Regions from separate parts of the Streptomyces sp. NPDC091377 genome, predicted to be linked through region 3. Evidence: riboswitches for the same ligand, from Rfam matches in the RefSeq annotation. Region 3 holds a riboswitch; each other region holds the start of a gene.
What was found. A riboswitch is a leader RNA that binds a small molecule or an ion and turns the genes downstream of it on or off. The one in region 3 is predicted to bind cyclic di-AMP.
Positions count from the first base shown of each region.

Region 1: it holds a riboswitch for cyclic di-AMP, as region 3 does, so the genes downstream of both, ACIQNG_RS19015 (M23 family metallopeptidase) here and ACIQNG_RS16420 (transglycosylase family protein) in region 3, are expected to answer to the same signal.
Region 2: it holds a riboswitch for cyclic di-AMP, as region 3 does, so the genes downstream of both, ACIQNG_RS00950 (transglycosylase SLT domain-containing protein) here and ACIQNG_RS16420 (transglycosylase family protein) in region 3, are expected to answer to the same signal.

Region 1 is NZ_JBIVUE010000008.1:20,926-28,325, forward strand. It holds gene trmB (tRNA (guanosine(46)-N7)-methyltransferase TrmB) at 1-686, shown strand, start outside; gene ACIQNG_RS19010 (PrsW family intramembrane metalloprotease) at 707-2,236, shown strand; gene ACIQNG_RS19015 (M23 family metallopeptidase) at 2,345-3,397, opposite strand; cyclic di-AMP (ydaO/yuaA leader) riboswitch at 3,409-3,566, opposite strand; gene ACIQNG_RS19020 (PP2C family protein-serine/threonine phosphatase) at 3,784-4,953, opposite strand; tRNA gene ACIQNG_RS19025 (tRNA-Met) at 5,171-5,244, opposite strand; gene ACIQNG_RS19030 (alginate lyase family protein) at 5,293-6,321, opposite strand; gene ACIQNG_RS19035 (dihydrofolate reductase family protein) at 6,855-7,400, opposite strand, start outside.
Region 2 is NZ_JBIVUE010000001.1:191,301-198,700, forward strand. It holds gene ACIQNG_RS00935 (M56 family metallopeptidase) at 415-1,353, opposite strand; gene fahA (fumarylacetoacetase) at 1,593-2,807, opposite strand; gene ACIQNG_RS00945 (HAD family hydrolase) at 3,223-4,047, shown strand; gene ACIQNG_RS00950 (transglycosylase SLT domain-containing protein) at 4,154-4,603, opposite strand; cyclic di-AMP (ydaO/yuaA leader) riboswitch at 4,666-4,815, opposite strand; gene ACIQNG_RS00955 (CocE/NonD family hydrolase) at 5,125-7,356, opposite strand.
Region 3 is NZ_JBIVUE010000006.1:369,450-376,849, forward strand. It holds gene ACIQNG_RS16405 (nucleoside triphosphate pyrophosphohydrolase) at 1-971, shown strand, start outside; gene ACIQNG_RS16410 (cytochrome P450) at 1,297-2,484, shown strand; gene ACIQNG_RS16415 (transglycosylase family protein) at 2,778-4,085, shown strand; cyclic di-AMP (ydaO/yuaA leader) riboswitch at 4,288-4,483, shown strand; gene ACIQNG_RS16420 (transglycosylase family protein) at 4,487-5,206, shown strand; gene eno (phosphopyruvate hydratase) at 5,711-6,997, shown strand; gene ACIQNG_RS16430 (septum formation initiator family protein) at 7,107-7,400, shown strand, end outside.

The DNA.
Region 1 (7,400 bases), on a different contig from region 3:
TCCAGCCCCGGCGGAGCCGGGTGACGACCGGGCAGGCGGAAGCGCTCCAGCGGCTGTGGCCGCGGTGGGGCCTGGACATCGACGGACAGCGGGTGATCGACCTCGGTGAGCTGTTCGGCAACGGCAACCCCGTGGTGCTGGAGATCGGCTTCGGGATGGGCGAGGCCACCGCGCGGATGGCCGCCGCCGAGCCGCGGACCAATCTGCTCGCCGTGGATGTGCACACCCCCGGCCAGGGCAATCTGCTCCATCTCGCCGAACGGGCCGGACTGTCCAACCTCCGGGTCGGCAACGGCGACGCCATCATCCTGCTCCGCGAGATGCTCGCCCCCGACTCCCTCGACGGACTGCGCGTCTACTTCCCCGACCCCTGGCCCAAGAAGCGCCACCACAAGCGGCGGCTGATCCAGCCGGAGTTCCTCACCCTCGCCGCGAGCCGGCTGCGGCCGGGCGCGCTGCTGCACTGCGCCACCGACTGGGAGCCCTACGCCGAGCAGATGCTGGAGGTGCTCACCGCGCACCCCGGCTTCGAGAACACCCAGGCCGACGGCGGTTTCTCGCCACGACCCGAGTTCCGCCCGCTGACCCGTTTCGAGGGCCAGGGACTTGAGAAGGGTCACCTCGTGAACGATGTGCTCTTCCGGCGCGTACCAGGAACGTTCCCAGTCCTCGGAGAGACCTCCTAGCTGTCGTGAGGGTCGATGTCGTGGCCACCAGTCCCCCCTGCTCGACCTACCCGGTCCATCCCGGCGCTCCCCGGCCCGACACGTCGGCGCGGACCGGACGGTGGTACCGGTGGCGGCGGTGGGGGCAGCGGTACGCACAGGCCCGTCCGACGGCCGGGCTCCGGCTCCGGCAGGGCGCGGTGGCCGTCCTGCTCGCCCTGTCCGGCCTGGTCATCCTCGCGCTGGTCCGCCAGGAGACCGGCACCGAGGGCTTCCTGGTCGGCCTCGGCCTCGCCGTGCTGCCGGTGCCGCTGCTGATCGCCGCGTTCCGCTGGCTGGACCGGGTCGAGCCGGGGCCCTGGCGGCATCTGCTGTTCGCCTTCGCCTGGGGCGCCTGCGCGGCGGCGCTGATCGCGATCGTGACCAACAGCTTCGCGACCCGCTGGATCGCCACCGCGACCGCCGACCCGTCGCGCGCGGACACCCTCGGCGCGACCGTGATAGCGCCGGTCGTGGAGGAGTCCGCGAAGGCCGCCGCGCTGCTGCTGCTCTTCCTGTTCCGCAGACGGCACTTCACCGGCCTCGTGGACGGCGTGGTGATCGCCGGGGTCACCGCGACCGGCTTCGCCTTCACCGAGAACATCCTCTACCTCGGCACCGCCTTCGGCTCCGACCAGTCCGGCGGCGACAGCGGGGGCGTCGCCTCCGTCACGGTCGCCACCTTCTTCGTCCGTGTGATCATGTCGCCGTTCGCGCACCCCCTGTTCACCGTGCTGACCGGCATCGGCTTCGGTGTCGCGGCGGCCACCGGACCGGGCCGACCCCTGCGCAAGGCCCTGCTGCCGCTGGCCGGGCTGCTGCTGGCGATGGGGGTGCACGCCTTCTGGAACGGCTCGGCCGGCTTCGGCGACCACGGCTTCCTCGCGGTCTACGCCGGGTTCATGGTGCCCGTGTTCGGGCTGCTGACCTGGCTGGTGATCTGGGCCCGGCAGCACGAGCTGCGGGTGGTGCGGGAGGAACTGCCCGCGTATGTCGCCACGGGCTGGTTCTCCCCCGCCGAACCGTTCGCGCTGGGCTCGATGCGGGCCCGCCGACTGGCCCGGCGGGACGCGGGCCGGCACCTGGGCCGACCGGCCGCCCGCGCGGTGGCCGCGTACGAGTCGTACGCCACCTCCCTCGCGGTGCTACGGCGCCGGGGCAGCCGCGGCCGGGCGGGCGCCGACTTCGTCCGGCGCGAACGGGAGTTGCTGGACGCGCTGTGGCAGCGCCGCGAGACCGCCCGCCCCGCCCTCGAACAGGCGGCCCGCACCATCGCCCCACCGCCCCCGGTCCCCGCCCCGCCCTGGCAGCCGTGGCCACCCTGGCAGCCCTGGCAGCCCTGGCAGCCGTACGGCGCGGGCGCCTGGCCCCCGCACCCGCACCCGCACCCGCACCCGCACCCGCACCCGCACCACCCTCACGGCGGCCCCGCACCGAACCCGTCGCATCCGTCGCATCCGCCACATCTGCTATATCCGTCGCATCCGTCGCATCCGCTACATCCCCGGCCCACGACAGACCGGCAGCCCTGACGCCGGGGGGTTGTCGTCAGGGCTGCCGGGGTTCGGGGGGCCAGAGGCTCAGCAGGTGTCCAGGGATCGGGGCATCAGCGGAGGCTCTGGGAGCGGAGGCTCACGGCATCAGGGGTTGAGGCCCTTGCCGCGCAGCCAGGACAGCGGGTCGAGGGCGCCGCCGGAACCGGTGTGGACCTCCATGTGGAGGTGGGCTCCGGTGACATTGCCGGTGGCGCCGACGCGGCCGATGACCTCGCCGGTGGTGACCTTCTGGCCGACGCTGACACTGATCGAGGACTGGTGGGCGTACCAGATCTCGGTGCCGTCCTCCAGGGTGAGCACGGTCTTGTAGCCGTACGAACCGTCCCAGCCGGCCTGGGTGATGGTGCCGGTGTGCACGGCCTTGAGCAGCGTGCCGGTGGGGGCGGCGAAGTCGAGACCGGTGTGGTAGCCGGAGGACCACAGCGAACCGGCCTGGCCGTAGGTCGAGGTGAGGGTGTACGAGGAGGTCGGCAGCGCGAACTGCTTGGCCAGCTTGGCCAGTCGCTCGGCCTCGGCCTTCTTGCGGGCCTCCGCCTCGGCCTTCTTCTCGGCCTTCTTCTTCTCGGCGGCGGCCTGGGCCTTGGCCTCCTTCTCCGCCTCGGCCGCCTTGTCGGCGGCGGCCTTCTCGGCGGCGGCCTGGGCGTCCTTGGCGGCCTGCTCCTCGATCTGCTGCTGCTGGTTCTCGGCCTGCGCCATGATCCGGGCGCGCAGCGCCTCCCCGGCGTCGGCGGAAGCCTGCCCGGAGTCGGGCGTGGCCGTGCCGAGGCCGCTGAGCGGGGCGGCGTCGGTCGGGTCGACGGGCTCCGGTTCGGTGTCGTCGGAGCCGAAGGAGACCGAGCCCAGGTCGGGCATGGACAGGGAGACCGGCGGCTTGCCGGTCTGGGCGGTCGCCATGCCACCGGCGCCGACGGCGGCTATGACACCCACGCCGAGCACGGTGGAACTGCGGGCGAGACCGCCGCGCTGCTTGGCGACCCGGTGCCGGCCGCGGACCGGGCGAACGGTCTCCGCGGTCGGGTTCCATTCCTCCCACGGGCCCTCGTCGGTGCGGGGGCCGCCGTAGACGACGGTGCCGGTGTCGTCGGTGCGCTGGGCGGGGACGAACGAGGCCACAGGAGCAGGCCGGTTGGACGCCACGTAGGCGTACTCCTTTCCTTCCCTCTCGCCTACCGGGTTAGCTGACGGGTTCGGAGCAGGAAGGTCTCCTACGCGCGTAAACCGACCATGCGTGCATGGCGGACGACGCCCGATTCACCCCAAGTTGGTGGTTCCCCGGTTCCCTCGCGGGATTCGGCGCTCGCGCGCGGAGCCGACTCTGGTGACGGCTGGTACGACCGCGCTGCGTTATCGGACGTTAATAGAACCCAGGGGTGATTTCCAAGCGGTTCCTCTTGATCCTTCCCGCTCTTACGCCGGACGTAAGGGTCATGAGCGGTTGAAATCGGGCTACTTGACCCCCAGATTTGACGGTCCCGCTACACATCAAAATGGCGATGGTAACGCAGATGTTATGCGGAGGGGGGTCATTCGCTTACCCGCTGTGACGAAGCCGGGAGCCCCTCGGACGCGTCGGCCGGCCGACGCACCGCGAGCAGCGCCATGTCGTCCGTCATCCCGCCCCCGGTGTGCTGCCGCACCTCCTCCGCCAGCGCGGTCAGCAGGGCGTCCGGCCCGGTGAAGGTCCGCCCCAGGAGCCGCATCTCCGGCTCGAAGAAGACGCCGTGTCCGTCGCGCGCCTCCGACAGCCCGTCGGTGAACAGCAGCAGCGTGGCCCCGCCCGGGAACTCCGCCTCCTGCGCCCGGTCCGGCCAGCTGCCCAGCTCCCCCATCCCGAGCGGCAGCGCGGGTTCGACGGACGACAGGGTCCGCACCGTGCCGTCCGCGTGCAGCAGCAGCGGCTCCGGATGCCCCCGGTTCACCACCCGTACGACGCCGCTCCCGTGCGGGATCTCGGCCAGCACGGCGGTGGTGAACCCCTCGAACGCGTCGAGCCCGTCCCGCCGGGTGCCCTCGCGCGCCAGCGCCCGCTCCAGCCGCTCCGCCACCGCCTCCAGCGTCGCCTCCTGCTCCGCGGCCTCCCGGAACCCGCCGATCACCACGGCGACGGCCCCGATCGCACCCATGCCCTTGCCCCGCACGTCCCCGACCACCAGCCGCACCCCGTGCGGAGTGTCCTGTACGGCGTACAGGTCGCCGCCGACGAACGCGCCCGCCTGCGCCGCCTCGTAGCGGGCCGCGATCTCGAAACCGCCGATCCGCTCGTCCGGCTCGGGCAGCACCGCGCGCTGGGCCGCCTCGGCGATCTCCCGGGCCGTGGCGAGCCGCTCGTCGCTGCGGCGGGCGACCATGTTGATCAGCAGGGCGAGTCCGGCGACCGTCACGACCGTGATGGTCTCGGTGAGGGCCTCCGCGCCGTAGTACGAGTCGAGCAGGAGATGCACCAGGAGGACGACCGCCACGGCCACGCATCCGGTGACCAAGGTGTAGCGCCGCCCGAAGAGCGGGGCCGCGACCAGCGGAGCGGCCGTGAAGAACGGCACGGCGGTGAACTGGTTGGGCATGAGCAGCTCGTAGACCAGCCCACCGGCGATCAGCAGCGCGGGCACCAGCCGGACGTAGCGGCGGGTGTAGGAGATACGACGGGTGGGGGCCCCGGTGTGCGGCCCCTCGCCCTGCCCGTCACCCGGCCGCACCACGTGTCTCCCGCGTATGTCCTCGCCGACCACAGCCCCGCCCCATTCGTCCAGAGTTGCCGGAGCGGGGCGGCCGGGCGAGCCGGGCGGGCCGACCGGATGAAACGACAACCGACCTGAGTGAGAGAAGACACCGGAGAACGAGAGGACGCGCCGGGGGTGCGGGAAACACTCAGGGCCGGAATCCTTGATCTGGATTCCGGCCCTGAGCCTTGAGTAGCGGGGACAGGATTTGAACCTGCGACCTCTGGGTTATGAGCCCAGCGAGCTACCGAGCTGCTCCACCCCGCGTCGGTAAACACAACTATACGTCATCCGCGGGACCCCCAGCACCAGGGTTTACGGGGCGTCGGCGTGGGTGAGCGTCTCCCAGGCCACGAAGTGGTCGTCGGTACCGGCCGGACGGGAGTGGGCGACCAGCCTGCGGGTGGCCGGGAGCGGGGTGCCGAGACGGTTCTCCAGCTGGTTGAGGGCGACCTCCAGGTCCGGCCCCATGTCCCGTTCGACCCGGCCGCCGCACAGCCACCCGGGCGCGGGCGCGCCCTCCTGGTACGGCGCGTGCAGCTCCAGCGCCGCCTTGAGCCGCGCGGCGGTGTCGTCGTCGTACAGATCCACGCCCTGGTGCCGGGCCGTCTCGGCGACATGGGCGGTGGCGGCGACGGCGTGCCCGACGTGGGCGAAGCCGCGGCAGGTCTCCTGGGTGAGGCCGTCCTTGCGCAGGTGGAAGAAGGTCGGGACGCGCTCGCGGAAACGTCTGAGGGCGGCGTCGAAGGTCGCGCGGTCCTCCAGGAACACGGCGATGGAGAGGGCGGCGTCGGTGGTGACGAGGTCCCGGCCGCCGTCGCGGTCGGGAGCGCGCCCGGTGACGTACGGGAGGTGGGCGGTGCGGAGCATGGCCTCGAAGCGGCGCACCCGGTCCTCGGGCCAGTCGGCGCCGGGGGTGTGCCGGACGATCTCGGCGGCCCGCGCCCAGGTGCTGCCCGCCCACCCGGCCTGGAGCCCGGCGTCGGCGTGGGTGTGCCGCTTCAGCCGTGCCGACCAGGCGTCCATGATCTCGGTGGCCTTCGCGGCATGCCGCCGTTCGCCGGTGACGGTGAACAGCAGGGCCTGGGTGTAGGCGGCGATGGCGTCCTCACGCTCCTCGACACAGCCGGGGCCCGCGTGGTCGCCGGACGGGCAGGACACGTCCGTACGGGGGCGGGCCCGGTACTCGTGGGAGCCGTACCTGCTGTCGCGCATGTCGCGATACGCCTTCAGCCAGGGTCGGCGGCCCGAGGTGACCCGCTCGCGCAGGGCGTCGAGCTGGGCTCCCCCGACCAGGACGCCGGGGTGGGTGAAGGGCCGGTCGGCGGGGAGGGAGCGGGTCATGGCCCGCGAGCCGGCGTCCAGGGTGCCGCAGGAGGTGAGGGAAAGGAGGGTGGCTGTGAGGGCCGCCGCGAGGGCGAACCTGCGGGCTCGTGCGCTGCGGGCCGGTGCGCTGCGTGCGCGTGCGCTGGGTGCGCGTGTGCTGGGTGCGCGTGTGCTGCGTGCGCGTGTGCTGCGTGCGCGTGCGCTGCGTGCGCGTGCGCTGCGGGCCCTGCGGGTCGTGGGGGTCACGCGCTCCCTCCCCGCCGACCGGCCCTTCACCCGCATCGCCGCCTCACCCGCATCGCCGCCTTCGAGTCGCCGCGTCCACGTCGCCACTTCCGCCGTCCCGGCGACGGCCCGGCCGGTGGCCGGGTTCCTGGCAGCGTGCCGGTGGGGGATCGGGGACGCATCCGGTGGTGGGCCGTTCGGCCCCCGGCCTTCAGGCCCCGGCCCTTCAGCTCCCAGCCTTCAGCCTTCCGCCTTCGGCCTTCAGCTCCCATCCCTCGGCCTTCAGGCCCCGGTTTCAGGCCCCGGCTCGTTCGCCCGACGCGGGGTCAGGCGAGGAGGTGGGCGTTCGGCGCCTTGGCCCGCCGTTCGTACTCCGGGAGTACGACGACCGTGGCGCCCTCCGCCGTCAGCAGCCCGTTGCCGTCCGCGCCCGGGACGAAGGTGTCCGGCTCACGCCACGCGGTGACGACCCTCCGCACCCCGGCGTCGAGGATCAGCCGCGCGCAGGGCCGGGGCCGCGAGGCGCGGCGGGCGCACGGCTCCAGGCTGCTGTAGACGGTGGCGCCGGGCAGGCGGGGGTCGGCGGTGTCCAGCTTGGCCAGGGCCGCCTCCTCGGCGTGCACGGCGGGGTCGCCGCCCTCGCGGGAGTACCCCCGGGCCAGCTCGGTGCCCTCCTCTGCGACCACCACCGCGCCGACGCTGAAGGCGGTCCGGGAGGGCGGGCAGAGCGCGGCGAGGTCGCAGGCGAGGCGGAGCCAGTGGTGATCGGCGGGGGTGGCCCCGTACCGCGCCCGGTCCCGCGGCGGCTCCTCGGGCGACCCGTGCCGTACGTCGTAGCGCATCAGTACGACGTCGTCGATGCGGCGGGTCTC
Region 2 (7,400 bases), on a different contig from region 3:
TGGCGCTGGCGGCGGTGAGGGCGGTGGTGCTGGTGGTGCTGGAGGCGCTGGTGGTGGTGGCGGTGGGGCCGGGGAGGCCGCCGGGAAGGCCGGGGGGTCCGGTGGAGCGACGGGGGCCGGTGGAGCCGCGAGGGTCGGTGGGGCCGCGCGGGTCGGTGGGGTCACGAAGGGTGGTGCGGCTGCCGTTCCGGGGACGACCGCGCCCTCGCCGTCCTCTGCCGCCTCGTCCTCTGCCGCTTCGGCCCCTGCCGCCTCCTCCCTCGGGGACGAGCTGTGGCCCGAGGGCGAGATCGAGCCGGAGCCGGAGGACTGGGGATAGGGGGTAGGGGATAGGGGACCGGGGGGCCAGGGGCAGGGGGACGCGACGTGAAGGCGGGCCGGCCCCCGGGTCCGTTCCGGGTCCGCTCCGGGCCGTCAGCCCAGGGCGGTCAGGCCCGGGAGGAAGGTGATCAGCAGGGGCAGCAGCGGGACCAGCGCCGCCACCGTGGTCGCCAGGGCGCGTCGGCGGCGGTTGAGACGGGGCTTCGGCTCCAGCAGCCGGTCCACCCGCTCGCCCAGCAGCCGGTGGCTGGAGGCGCAGGACAGCACGCCCCGGTGCTGGTTCAGCTCGATCAGGGCGAGGGCGGTGGTGAGATGGCCGCAGCGCCGGGAGGCGGTGTCGTCGGCGGCGAGTTCGACCAGCCGGCGGGTCTGGTCGCAGAAGTGCGCGAAGAGCGGGACGCGCGGGAAGCCGGTGGCCAGCGCCGTGGACAGATGGAGCAGCCAATCGTGGTGGGCGCGGGCGTGGCCGCGCTCATGGGTGAGGACGGCGTCCAGCTGGTGGTCGGTGAGCTTGTGCAGGGCGCCGGTGGTGACCACGAGCTGCGGCGGGTGGCCCGGCATCCACCAGGCGTCGGGGTACTCGTCCTCCAGGACCAGCAGCGGGCCGCGGGCCCGGGGGAGCCCGGCGGGCAGCTCGGGGGCGCGTTCGCGCAGCAGGGCGCGGGTGGTGCCGCGTCGCCGCCGGGCCTCCACCAGCTCACGGGCCAGCATCGCCGTGGTCCAGGCGGCGCCGCACGCCAGGAGCCCGGTGAGGACTACCGCCCAGACCGGGGCGGCGGACAGGTCGTAGGCGGCGGTGACGGCGGGCGGCGCCGGGGCGAAGACATGGTCCCGGACGGTCTGGAAGACCGCCGCCGCGCCGAGGGTCAGCGCGGTCAGACAGGACAGCAGTACCGTCGCGACCAGGCACTGCCACACCCACAGGCCGACGACCGGTTCGCGTTCGGGCCACTCCGCCCGGGTCAGCGCACGGGGCACCGGCACGGCGGCCATCAGGCCGACGGCGCTCAGCAGGAGCAGGGTGACGGTCATCCCAGGGGCTCCGGATCCTGGTCGGTGTGGGCGGCTCGGTGGTGCGCGGGGGTACCCGGGGATCCCCGGGGTGCGGGCACGGGTGGACGGCGTGCGGCTGCCGTGCCGGTAGGCACAGGGCATGCACCCGTCCGCCGCCGACCCAGTATGACGGTCGTACGGGCCCGGAGTCAGCCGTCGGAACACCGGGAAACGAGCCACTGTCCGAGCGCCCCCGTCATTTCCCCGGCAAGCCCCCCTCAGTCCGCCGCCACGATCCTGCCCACGACCTCCCCCAGCCCCACCCGGAGTCCGTCCGGTCCCGGGGCCCAGCCGGAGAGGGTGACGACATCGCCGTCCGCGAGGAAGGTGCGCTCGCCGTCGGGCAGGGCGAGGGGGTCCCGTCCGTTCCAGGTCAGCTCCAGCAGGGAGCCGCGCTCGCGTTCGCCGGGTCCGCTGACCGTGCCGGAGGCGTAGAGGTCGCCGGTGCGCAGGGAGGCACCGTTGACGGTGAGGTGGGCGAGTTGCTGGGCGGCGGTCCAGTACATGGTGGAGAAGGGCGGTTCGGAGATGACGTGACCGTTGACGGCGACGGAGAGCCGGAGGTCGTAGCCGCCGGGTTCCTCCTCGGCGTCGTCCAGGTAGGGCAGGAGCGGATGGGTCCGTTCCGGGGGCGCGGTCCGGGCGGCCTCCAACGCGTCGAGCGGGGTGATCCACGCCGCCACCGAGGTGGCGAAGGACTTGCCGAGGAACGGGCCGAGCGGGACGTACTCCCATGCCTGGATGTCCCGCGCCGACCAGTCGTTGAGCAGGCAGAGCCCGAAGACGTGGTCGCGGAAGTCACCGAGCGCGACCGGGCGGCCCCGCTCGCTCGGCGCACCGACGACGAAACCGACCTCGGCCTCGATGTCCAGCCGGACGGAGGGGCCGAAGAGCGGCGCCGGGTCGGCCGGGGCCTTGCGCTGCCCCGACGGCCGTACGACATCCGTGCCCGAGACCACGACCGTGCCCGCGCGGCCGTGGTAGCCGATGGGCAGGTGCTTCCAGTTCGGGGTGAGGGAGTCGGTGGCGTCGGGGCGGAACATCCGGCCGACGTTCCGGGCGTGGTGCTCGGAGGAGTAGAAGTCGACGTAGTCGGCGACCTCGAAGGGCAGTCGCAGGGTGACCGAGGACAGGGGGTGCAGCAGCGGCTCGATGACTTCCCGGTGCGCGGGGACCGTGACCCAGGCGGTCAGCGCCCGCCGTACGTCCGACCAGGCGGTACGGCCGGCCGCGAGCAGCGGGCCGAGGGTGGGGCGGGCGAGCAGCGCGTGGTACGGGGAGCCGAGGGCCGCCGCCGCGGCACCGGCGTCCAGGACCCGGTCGCCGAGCCGGACGCCCACGGTCCGCTCCGGTGAACCGGCCGGGGAGAAGACGCCGTACGGGAGATGGTGCGGGCCGAAGGGGTCGCCCTCGGGGACTTCGAAGGGGGACATACGGTTCTGCCTCGCTCTCGTGTGTGCCGGGTGCCGGGTGCCGTTCGCGGGGTGGTCCGTGGAGTGGACTGTGGAGTGCGCTGTGGAGTGGGCTGTGGAGTGGGCTGTGGAGTGGGCTGTGGTGTGTCGTACCACGGGACCAACCCCGCACCAGCCGTGTGACCGCGCCACACGTTACGTGTCCCGGAGCGGATGAGTGCCTGGTCCCCGTGCGCGCGGGGTGTCCCGGCCGACCGCGAGCCCGACCACGTGGGAGTGAAAAGCTGAACCGTTTTCAACGTGGCGATCGAGGGCGTGCGGAGTGAAAGGCCGCATGGTACAGGGGAGTTGGCGGGGGCGGGCGGGACGGGGGAGAACCTGTCCGACGTCCGGTTCGGGCCGGGTCGGTGACGCGTGATGTCCGTATTCTCTGATCATGGCCGCACCCACCGCATATGCCGCGCGCACCACGTACGCACTCGTCGCCACCGACCTCGACGGGACCCTGCTGCGCGGCGACGACACCTTTTCCGACCGCTCGCGGGCCGCGCTCGCGCGGAGCGCCGACGCCGGTGCCCGGCATCTCGTGGTCACCGGCCGGCCGGCCCCCCGGGTGCGCCCGCTCCTGGAGCAGCTCGGCAGCACGGGGCTCGCGGTGTGCGGACAGGGCGCACAGCTCTACGACGCCGGCGCGGACCGGATGGTGTGGTCGGTCACCCTGGACCGGGAGCTGGCCGAGACCGCGCTCGGCAAGATCGAGGCCGAGGTGGGGGAGGTGTACGCGGCGGTCGACCAGGACGGGGTGGAGGGGCTCACCCTCATCGAGCCCGGCTATCTGATGCCGCACCCGACACTGCCGGCCGTGCGGGTCGGGCGGCGCGACGAGCTGTGGGCCGAACCGATCAGCAAGGTGCTGCTGCGCCACCCCGAGCTGTCCGACGACGAGTTGGCCTCGGTGGCCCGCGCGGTGGTCGGTTCGCTCGCCACGGTCACGATGTCGGGGCCGGGGACGGTCGAACTCCAGCCATGCGGGGTGACCAAGGCGACCGGGCTGGCGCTGGCGGCCCGGCGGCTGGGGGCGCGGCCCGAGGACACCATCGCGTTCGGGGACATGCCGAACGACATCCCGATGTTCGTCTGGGCCGGTCACGGGGTGGCGATGGCCAACGCGCACCCCGAACTCAAGGCGGTGGCCGACGAGATCACCATGTCGAACGAGGACGACGGCATCGCCGTCGTCCTCGAACGCCTCTTCCCTTGAGGGAGAGAGATCCCTTGGGGGACGAGAGATCCCTCGGGGGAACAGGGAGGTCATTCTCCTTTGCGGGCCCCAACCCGCAAAGGAGCCGCCGGGTCGTGCGGTTCTGTCAGTACGCGCCGAAGACGTTGTCGATCGAGCCGTAGCGGTCGGCCGCGTAGTTGCAGGCGGCGACGATGTTGGCGATCGGGTCGTACGGGTCGTAGGCGGTGCCCTGCACGTGGTACGCGGCGAAGGTCGGGTCGATCACCTGGAGCAGGCCCTTGGAGGGGGTGCCGGCGGCTGCGTTGGAGTCCCAGTTGTTGATGGCCGCCGGGTTGCCGGAGGACTCGCGCAGCACATTGCGGTGGATGCCGTCGTAGCTGCCGGGGATGCCGTTCTGGGCCATGATGTCGAGCGACTGGCGGATCCAGCCGTCAAGGGTGTTCGGGTAGGCGGAGGTGGCCGCCGTGACGACCTCGGGGGTGGCCGCGGAGGCGCTGGTCGCGCCGAAGAGCGGAAGCGCGAGCACGGCGGCGCCGGTACCGGCGAGGGCGAGCTTGCGGGTGATGCGGCGCATCCGGGCGGGGCGGGGCGCGGTCGTCGCGGCCGGCGGGACAGACGTGGGGACGGACATGGGTGGGTTCCTCTCCGGCGCCTGCGAGGTGAGCTGTCGGGTTCGGGCTGGGAGGTGCCCGGCCGGCCCTGACGGGCGCGGCTTCACCCCGAGCCGTCCGGAGTGTCGTGTCGGGTCTGGCCCTCGTACGACGTCCGGCGCGGCGACTTACCTGGGTCCCCCGCTCCTGCCGTGGATCTTGTCTAGGTGGGTGCGGGCGGCGGCAGGATGAGGCGTCCGCCCGACTGGCCGGGAACGTATGCGAAGCCCATGTCCGAAACAAGTGGCGGAGTCACAGAATGGCGACTTTTGATCTTCATCCGGGGATATGCCGCGCATGATCCTTTGCTACCGGAAAGGTTCAACTCCCGATAAAGGGGCGGCGGATAGGAGGATCGCCGGAGGGGTTCCATGAAAGCGAGAAAGTGAGCCAAGTCACGCGCGTGCGCAAGAGTGGCAAAACGGGCAATGAACCCAAGTGCCTATTAATCAGCGGGCCATGGAATCCGCTGCTCCCATGTGTGGTGGAAGACCACCTCGGCCCCCTCGGAGCACATCACCTCATTTACCGCCAAGAGGTCGCCCGAGAGGCCGTCCAAGAGGTCGCCCGAGAGGCCGTCCGAGAGGCCGTCCGAGAGGCCGTCCGAGAGGCCGTCCGAGAGGTCGCCTTCTTCGTGGTTCGCGCGGTCGTCCGCGAAGGCCGTGCGGTCCGTGTGTCGGAGTTCCGATCGGGTATGGACGGTCGTGGCCCAGGCGGTCTCGGGGCGGTGGAGCCGGATCGTCCGGTCCGAGCGGACGAGCGCGGACCGCGCGTCGCCGTCGCGGACCGTGTACGACTCCCGGGTCTCCTCCGTGACCTCCAGGCCGTCCGGGTGCGCGTGGGTGCCGTTCTCGCGGGGGGTGACGTCGAGCCGCCACTCGTCCCCGGCCGGGTCCCGCACCACCAGCCGCTCGGGGTCGGGCGGGTCCAGCGGGGCGTGGGTGGCGACGCCGAGGGGTTCGGCCTGCTCGGGCTCGGGGAAGCCGATGTCCGGCCGGTCGTCCGGGGTGGCTTGATCGGTGGGGCGGTCCTGGTCGGCGCCCCCGGCCCCGGTCCAGTTGGTGTTTTGTGGGTAAATGCCGGTTTCGTGGTGGCGGACCGGCAGTTCGAAGACGCTTCCCTCCGGGTCGAGGGTGAAACCGGCCTCGGAGCCGGGGGCGGGCCAGAACCAGGGCCAGTACGCGGAGGAGACGGCGAGCCGGACGGTGTGGCCGGGCGGGAACGCGTACCCGGCCGCGCCCAGGTCGAAGGAGACCTCCTCTGCCGCACCCGGCGTCCACGGCACGGCCCCGCCCTCCGCCTCGGGGGCGTGGAGCCGGCCGCCGAGCCGGAACGCGCCCCGGGTCACCAGGGTTGAGGAGCCGTCCGGGGCGACGTCGCAGAGCCGGGCGACCACCTGACCGCGCGGCACCTCGCGGCGCAGCCGCAGCCGTACGCGCGCTCGCCCCAGTACCCAGGTCTCCGCCCCGAGCGGAACGTCGAAGCAGACCGACCGCGCGTCCTCCTCCCGCTGGTCCGGCGGCAGATCGGCGTCGCCCCCGCGCGGGAGGAAGGCGCCCGCGTCGACCCCGGTGTGGAGGGGGGACCGGACGAGCCGGGGGGCGCCCCGGAGGGCGTAGGTCACCCGGGTCACGTCGGGGGAGGGCCAGCCGGCCTCGCCGATCCAGCGGCCGGGCAGGGTGCGGTACGTGGTGGCAGGAGGGTGCGTGGCGATGACGTACGCGCGCAGGAGGGGCTCGGCGAGGGCGCCCGTGTCGGTGTCCTTCAGCCAGTGGTCCCACCAGCGCAGGGTCTCCTGGAGGAAGCCGATCGCGGGGCCGGGTGGCCGGTCCCGGTCGGGGTAGGTGTGCGGCCAGGGGCCGATCAGCCCGCGGACCCGGTCGGGGGGCAGGTGCGCGATCAGGCGGAGGACGGTGTCGTGGTCCGGGTCGTGCCAGCCGCCGACGGCGAGGACGGGGGCGGTGGACGCCGTGAGGCCCGTGAGGGCCGTGCGGCCCGTGAAGGGGGTGACAGTGGTGACGGTGGTGAGGGGCGGGAAGGTGTCGTGGGTGTACGACGGTGGCTCCAGCCCCGCCAGGCGGCGCAGCCACAGTGCGCGCCAGGCCGGGCCCGCGTGGTGCGGGTCGGGCGGGAGGGCGGCGTCGGTGAGGGTGGCCGCCGCCCGGCTGTACGCGCCGCCGGTGAGGGCGGAACCTCCCGTACGGTGCCGGTCGTTGTCGTAGCGGTCGTCGGAGGCGCCGTCGGAGGCGCAGACGCTGACGACCGCCTTGAGCGGCTCGGGCGCGAGGGCCGCGGTCTGGAGGGCGAGGGTGCCGCCCCGTGCGATCCCGAACATGCCGACCTCGCCGTCGCACCACGGCTGTGCCGCGAGCCGGTCCACGACCTCCGCCGCGTCCCGCGCCGGGTGCCCGGCCCCGGGGACGCCCTCGCTGTTGCCGTGTCCGCGCGCGTCGACCCGGACGGAGGCGTAGCCGTGGCCCGCGTACCAGGGGTGGCGCTGGGCGTCGCGCGCCGCGGTCCGGTCGGTCAGCCGGGACGGGGTGTACTCCAGGAGGGCCGGTACGGGCTCGCCGCCCAGCGGGCGCCAGACGCGGGCGTGGAGCAGGGTCCCGTCCGTGAGGGGTACCCGGAGGTCTTCGTGAACCGTCTCGTGGGGGAAGGACGTACGAATGTGCATCAGGGTGTGGTCCCTAGGAATGCGGTCGTGCGGGGGGCGGCCCC
Region 3 (7,400 bases):
GCCTGCTGTCCTGGCCCGCCTGGCAGGCGCTGCACGCCGCGGACTCGGTGCTGTGCGCGGACGGGGCGCACCCGCAGCTGCCCTATCTCCGGGAGGCGGGGATAGCGGTCGCCGAGGCGGCCCCGGCGGCCGAGGAACTGGTCGACGCGTGCGCCGGGGGCCGGACCGTGGTCGTCGTCGCCACGGGCGAGGGCGAACCCGCGCTGACGGACGGACTGGCCCGCCTCGCCGGCTCCGGACGGATCAGGATGCCCGACCTGGAACTGCTGCCCGCCTCCTACGACCTCCCGGGCGCCCGCCTTCTCGACCTCGTGCAGGTCATGGACCGGATCCGCCGCGCATGCCCCTGGTCCTCCCAGCAGACCCACGAGGGCTTGGCCAAGTACGCCGTCGAGGAGGCGTACGAACTGGTGGAGGCCATCGAGGACGGCGACCGGGACGAGCTGAGAGAGGAACTGGGCGACGTACTCCTCCAGGTCGTCTTCCACGCCCGGATCGCGGAGGAGGGCGCGAGAGCGCGGACCGACGGTGAGGACGACGGCGCGGCGTTCTCCATCGACGACGTGGCGGCCGGCATCGTCGCCAAGCTCATCCACCGCCACCCCCATGTCTTCGGGGACGAGACCGCGACGACCCCGGAGGAGGTCAAGGAGCACTGGCTGCGCACCAAGGCCCAGGAGAAGCGGCGGACGTCGATAACGGAGGGCATCCCCCTCCACCAGCCCGGCCTCGCGCTCGTCGCGAAGCTGGCCTCCCGCGCCCGGACGGCGGGCCTGGACGTCCCCCTGCCCCCCACCGAGGGCATCGGCTACGACCTGCTGGTCCTGGCCACCCGCGCCGAGGCACAGGGCGTGGACCCCGAGGCGGCACTACGCGCGGCGGCCCGCACCTACAGAGACGCGATCAGAGAAGAGGAGGCCGCAAGAGCCGCGGGAGGCAACGGGACCCGGGGAGAGAAGGGGAGCAGGTGAGGGAGAACGCCCGGGATACGGTCGAACAGTGACCGACCAGCCCGCCCCACAGCTACCGCCCGACCCACAGCCCCCACACGACCCACAACACCCCCCGCCCGACCGGCAGCCCCCGCCCGACCAGGCCCCAGCACCGTCACCCCCCTCACCCCCCTCACCCCCCTCACCCCCCTCACCCCCCTCACCCCCCTCACCCCCCTCACCCCCCTCAGCCGCGCCCCCGACCCCAACCTCACCCGCGCCCCCGGAACCCCCCTCCCTCTTCACCTGGTCGTTCGCCGCCGACCCCTACCCCGCCTACGCCTGGCTCAGGGAGCACGCTCCGGTGCGGTGGACGGAGCTGCCGAGCGGGGTGGAGGCGTGGCTGGTGACGCGGTACGCGTACGCCCGGCAGGCGTTGGCGGACGCGCGGTTGTCCAAGAACCCCGCGCATCATGACGAGCCCGCGCACGCCAAGGGGAAGACGGGCATCCCGGGCGAGCGCAAGGCCGAACTGATGACGCATCTGCTCAACATCGACCCGCCGGACCACACCCGGCTGCGCAGGCTGGTGTCGAAGGCGTTCACACCGCGCCGGGTGGCCGAGTTCGCGCCACGGGTGCAGGAACTGACCGACGGGCTCATCGACCGCTTCGCGGAGAAGGGAGAAGCCGATCTGATCCATGAGTTCGCGTTCCCGCTGCCCATCTACGCCATCTGCGACCTGCTCGGCGTCCCGCGCGAGGACCAGGACGACTTCCGGGACTGGGCGGGCATGATGATCCGGCACGGCGGCGGCCCCCGGGGCGGTGTCGCGCGGTCGGTCAAGAAGATGCGCGGCTACCTCGCCGAACTCATCCACCGCAAGCGCGAAGCACTCCCCGACACCCCCGCGCCCGGCGAGGACCTCATCTCCGCCCTGATCCGCGCCTCGGACCACGGCGAACACCTCACGGAGAACGAGGCGGCGGCGATGGCCTTCATCCTGCTCTTCGCCGGCTTCGAAACCACCGTGAACTTGATCGGCAACGGCACCTACGCCCTGCTCACCCACGACGACCAGCGCACCCGGTTCCAACACGCTCTGGAGGAAGGGGACACCGGGCTCCTGGAGACCGGGGTGGAGGAACTGCTCCGGTACGACGGGCCGGTGGAACTCGCCACCTGGCGGTTCGCCACCGAGCCGCTCACCCTCGGCGGCCAGGACATCGCGCCCGGCGATCCCGTGCTCGTGGTGCTGGCGGCGGCCGACCGGGATCCCGAGCGGTTCGCCGATCCGGACACGCTCGACCTCGGCCGCCGGGACAACCAGCACCTGGGATACGGCCATGGGATCCACTACTGTCTCGGCGCACCGCTCGCCCGGCTGGAGGGGCAGAGCGCGCTGGCCACCCTCTTCACCCGACTCCCGGACCTCCGCCTGGGGGCCGATCCGGCCGAACTGCGCTGGCGGGGCGGTTTGATCATGCGAGGGCTGAGGACGCTGCCGGTGCGGTTCACCCCCGAAGCCGCCCGGCCGCATCGCCGCCCCTGAGGGGCAGTTACCAACCTCACACGGCGGACCGTCAGCCCTCCTCGAACAGTGGCCGGATTGCGCCCCTCACGCCCCATTTCCACCCCCACCTCTGACGGAAAGTCACCCCACAGCCCCTTCTCATCCACAGACGGTCACTCACAACATGACACGCCCTCACTTTTGTGATCTCCACGTGATCTGCGCGGCATTTACTTGTGACAAGTCAACGATTCCGGCTACCTTCACCCCTCAGCGCGACGCAGCGCATCACGCGCCGCGCGGCTCACCGTTGTCTCGCGAAAGGCCCCCGCATGCTCTCCGGGAACGGTCGTCACCGTCGCCCCCGCCAGGCTCCGGCGCTGCTCGTCGCGGCCGGGGTCACCGGCTCAGCCATCGCCATCCCCCTGCTCGGTGCCGGGGGTGCGAGCGCCGCCGGCGGGACCACGTGGGACGCGGTCGCCGAGTGTGAGAGCGGTGGCGCGTGGAGCGCGGACCTGGGCAACGGCCGCTACGGCGGACTCCAGGTGACGCAGGAGGCGTGGGAGACGTACGGCGGTCTGGAGTACGCGGGGAGCGCGGATCAGGCCAGCCGTTCGCAGCAGATCGCCGTGGCCGAGAGGATCCTCGCCGACCAGGGCGTCGGCGCCTGGTCCACCTGCGGGCTGCTCCATGGGCTCGGGGACGACGAGAACCCCGCCGGTGTCGACACCGGCCTGGCGGGCGACGCCACGCCGGGGTCCTCCGGCAAGGAGAGCGACGGTTCCGGTGGCACCGGCGGGTTGACCGACTCGTCCAAGTCGACGGGGTCGTCCGGTAAGGATGATTCGTCCGGCGGATCCGAGGGGACCGACGGCAACGGCGACTCCGGAGCCTCCGGGGACTCAGCACCCACCTCGCCCACCTCGCCTTCCTCGCCCCCCTCCGGCAGCCCGTCCGAAGACCCGTCAGGGCCCTCGCAGGGCTCCTCCTCGCCCTCGAACGGCGACCCGTCGGGCGGGGCGGGCGACGGCTCCGCCGGTTCGTCCCCCTCGGAGTCGCCCACCGAACCCGCCGCCGACCCCTCCACCCCGGCCCACGGCGAGGAAGTGGGCGATCCTCGACAGAGCCTCGGCGCCTCGCACCTCGTGGACACCAGCGCCCTCCCCGGCACAGGCCGCCACCGCGGCCCCAGCGCCGACGAGAGCGCGGACAGGGGCACCGGCAAGGGGGCGGGCAAGGACGCCGCCGACGCGAGTGACGCCAAGGGCGTGGACGACGGCCAGAAGAGCGACAAGGCCGACCCCTCCGGGTCCTCGGGGCCCTCCGGGTCGTCCGAGCAGTCCTCCGAGCCGTCCGCCGGGTCCGCCGGGTCCGCCGAGTCCTCTCGGCCCGCCGACCGGCAGACCTCGCGGGGCGGTGAGGCCGCGCGAGGCACGCTCGACTCGCTCGACGGCGACTCGTACACCGTCCGCCCCGGGGACACGCTGACGTCCATCGCCGACTCCCTTGACGTCGACGGTGGATGGCGGGCGCTCTACCGGGTGAACGAGCAGGTGCTCGACGGCGACCCCCACCACATCGTCCCCGGTCAGACCCTGACTCTCGGCGATGTGGCGGACGGCGACCAGGGTGACGAGTAGGGACAAGTGGGGCAGGGGTGGCGGGAGTTCACGTCACGGTTCGCGCTGAATGTCCGGTTTGGTGAAAGTGTGGGATGCGTCTCAGAAGCCCTGATCCTCTTTGAAATTCGGCGAATCGCGTGTCTACGGTCATGACCGCTCGCAAGCAGTGAGCCCCGATGGCCGCCACGCCGAATCCTGCCGGTGGCCGAGCGGGAAATTCGTCGCGCAAGCGCCGTAGGCAGGAGCGGGGGAACCAAGGTAAGTGCCGTATCCGGCAGTTGAGGAGACTCGACGCCGGGGGCGGCTTGGGGTGAAGCCATGTCGTACGAGGCGAAAAGCCGCGTACAGGACATGGCCGGGCAACTCAACCGGCCCGAACCCGACAGCTCACCTCGTAGGCGTCGGTGAGGGGATCCTTCATGCTGTTTTCCGGCAAGGGCAAGCACCGCCGTCCGTCCAAGGCCACCCGTGTCGTCACACTCGCCGGTGTCACCGGCGCCGCTGTCGCCGCCCCGCTCATGGCGGCCGGCAACGCCTCCGCCGCCACCGCGTCCGAGTGGGACGCCGTCGCCCAGTGCGAGTCCGGTGGCAACTGGTCCATCAACACCGGAAACGGCTACTACGGCGGTCTCCAGTTCTCCGCCTCGACCTGGGCCGGCTACGGCGGCACGAAGTACGCGGCCACCGCCGACCAGGCCAGCAAGGCGCAGCAGATCGAGATAGCCGAGAAGGTCCTCGCCGGTCAGGGCAAGGGCGCCTGGCCGTCGTGTGGCGTGGGCCTGTCCAACACCCCGTACGCCGGTGGCGGCTCCACCACCCCGAGCGCCCCGGCCACCCCCGCGCAGCCGTCGCAGCCGTCCCAGAGCGACAGCGGAAGCGACGAGCGCTCCTCCGAGGAGCAGAGCGCCTCCCGTTCGCAGGAGCGCGAGGCCACGCCGAAGGAGACCGTCACCACCCCGACCGGCCAGAAGGTCGAGAAGGGCGACGGCGAGTACAAGGTCGTCACCGGCGACACGCTCAGCTCCATCGCCGCCGACCACGACGTCGCGGGCGGCTGGCAGAAGCTCTTCGAGCAGAACAAGGACATCGTGGACGACGCCGACCTGATCTTCCCGGGTCAGCAGCTCCACCTGAAGTAGGCCATCGGGAAGGGGGTCATCGGGCCCGCCCGGCCCGTGCGCATGGCTCCCCCGAGCCGCCGCTCAGCGTCCCCACAGCCTCGCCCCCCACCTGAGGCACCCCCTCATCCCATGAGGTACGTCCTCATTGAGGCCCCGTGCGGTTCCCCCGACCTCACGGGCCCCCCGCCCCGGTGCGTGAATCCCCCGTACGCACCGGGGCGGGGCTTTTCACGTACAGATGTGAACACCGACCTCCTGGCCCCCCTGCTGTGAACCGGTTTCCTCACCACCCCGGTGTGAACCGACCGAACGCGGGACCCGTCCCCCCTCCCCCCCCCGCCAGAATTGGCGCGAGAACCTCTTTGTTCCGTTCGGAAACATTTTACGATCGGTTCCGTCCACAGGGTGGGAGACCGGCTGGCCGATCCCCCGGAGCCGGTTAGGCTCATCTCGCAGAGCCGCTGCGGTCACGCCGGGCCCTGCCCCACCGCGTCACATTCACGCGTCACATTCACGAAGGAGATGCTCGTGCCGTCCATCGACGTCGTCGTAGCCCGGGAAATCCTGGACTCCCGAGGCAACCCCACGGTCGAGGTCGAGGTCGGCCTCGACGACGGCAGCACGGGTCGTGCCGCCGTGCCCTCCGGCGCCTCCACCGGCGCCTTCGAAGCCATCGAACTGCGGGACGGCGACCCCAACCGCTACCAGGGCAAGGGCGTCGAGAAGGCGGTCCTCGCCGTCATCGAGCAGATCGGCCCCGAGCTGGTCGGCTATGACGCCACCGAGCAGCGGCTGATCGACCAGGCGATGTTCGACCTGGACGCCACCGACAACAAGGGCTCGCTCGGCGCCAACGCCATCCTCGGCGTCTCCCTCGCCGTCGCGCACGCCGCCTCCGAGGCGTCCGACCTGCCCCTCTTCCGCTACCTGGGCGGTCCGAACGCGCACCTGCTGCCGGTGCCGATGATGAACATCCTCAACGGCGGCTCGCACGCGGACTCCAACGTGGACATCCAGGAGTTCATGATCGCCCCGATCGGCGCGGAGTCCTTCTCCGAGGCCCTGCGCTGGGGCACCGAGGTCTACCACACCCTCAAGAAGGTGCTGAAGACCAAGGGCCTGTCCACCGGCCTCGGCGACGAGGGCGGCTTCGCCCCGAACCTCGGCTCCAACCGCGAGGCCCTCGACCTCATCCTCGAAGCGGTCAAGCAGGCCGGTTACGTTCCCGGTGAGCAGATCGCCCTCGCGCTCGACGTGGCCGCCTCCGAGTTCTACAAGGACGGCGTCTACGTCTTCGAGGGCAAGGACCGCTCCGCCGCCGAGATGACGGAGTACTACGAGGAGCTGGCCGCCGCCTACCCGCTGGTCTCCATCGAGGACCCGCTGTTCGAGGACGACTGGGCCGGCTGGCAGGTCCTCACCGAGCGTCTGGGCGACAAGGTCCAGATCGTCGGCGACGACCTGTTCGTCACCAACCCCGAGCGCCTCGCCCGTGGCATCGAGGAGGGCGCCGCCAACGCCCTGCTGGTCAAGGTGAACCAGATCGGCTCGCTCACCGAGACCCTGGACGCCGTCGAGCTGGCCCAGCGCAACGGCTTCAAGTGCATGATGTCCCACCGCTCCGGCGAGACCGAGGACGTCACCATCGCCGACCTGGCCGTCGCCACCAACTGCGGCCAGATCAAGACCGGCGCCCCGGCCCGCTCCGAGCGCGTCGCCAAGTACAACCAGCTCCTGCGCATCGAGGAGATCCTCGACGACGCCGCTGTCTACGCCGGTCGCAGCGCCTTCCCGCGCTTCAAGGGCTGACCGCAGCAGTACGAAGCGTCGTACGTACGTCCCCGTACCCGGTCCCGTACCGTGTGCGGGGACGTACGCGCGTGGGTCGCCGTAGGCGGATCGAACGGGAGGCGGGGACATGGCCGTGAAGGAGCGGGACCGGTTCTCCACCGCGACCAGGCTGCGGCTGCTCGGCGAGCAGACCGCCGAGCGGGTCTACCGTTCGCAGACCCGCCGCCAGGCCCGTCGCTCCCGGCTGACCGGCCGCGCCGCGCTCCTCGCCCTCGTGGTCTGCACCCTGGTCGTCGCCCTCGCCTACCCGATAAGGCAGTACGTCGCCCAGCGCGCCGAGATCGCCGAGCTGGAGCGCGGGAAGCGGCAGGCGCAGGAGCGGGTCGAACAACTGCGGGACGACAAGGCACGCTGGCAGGAC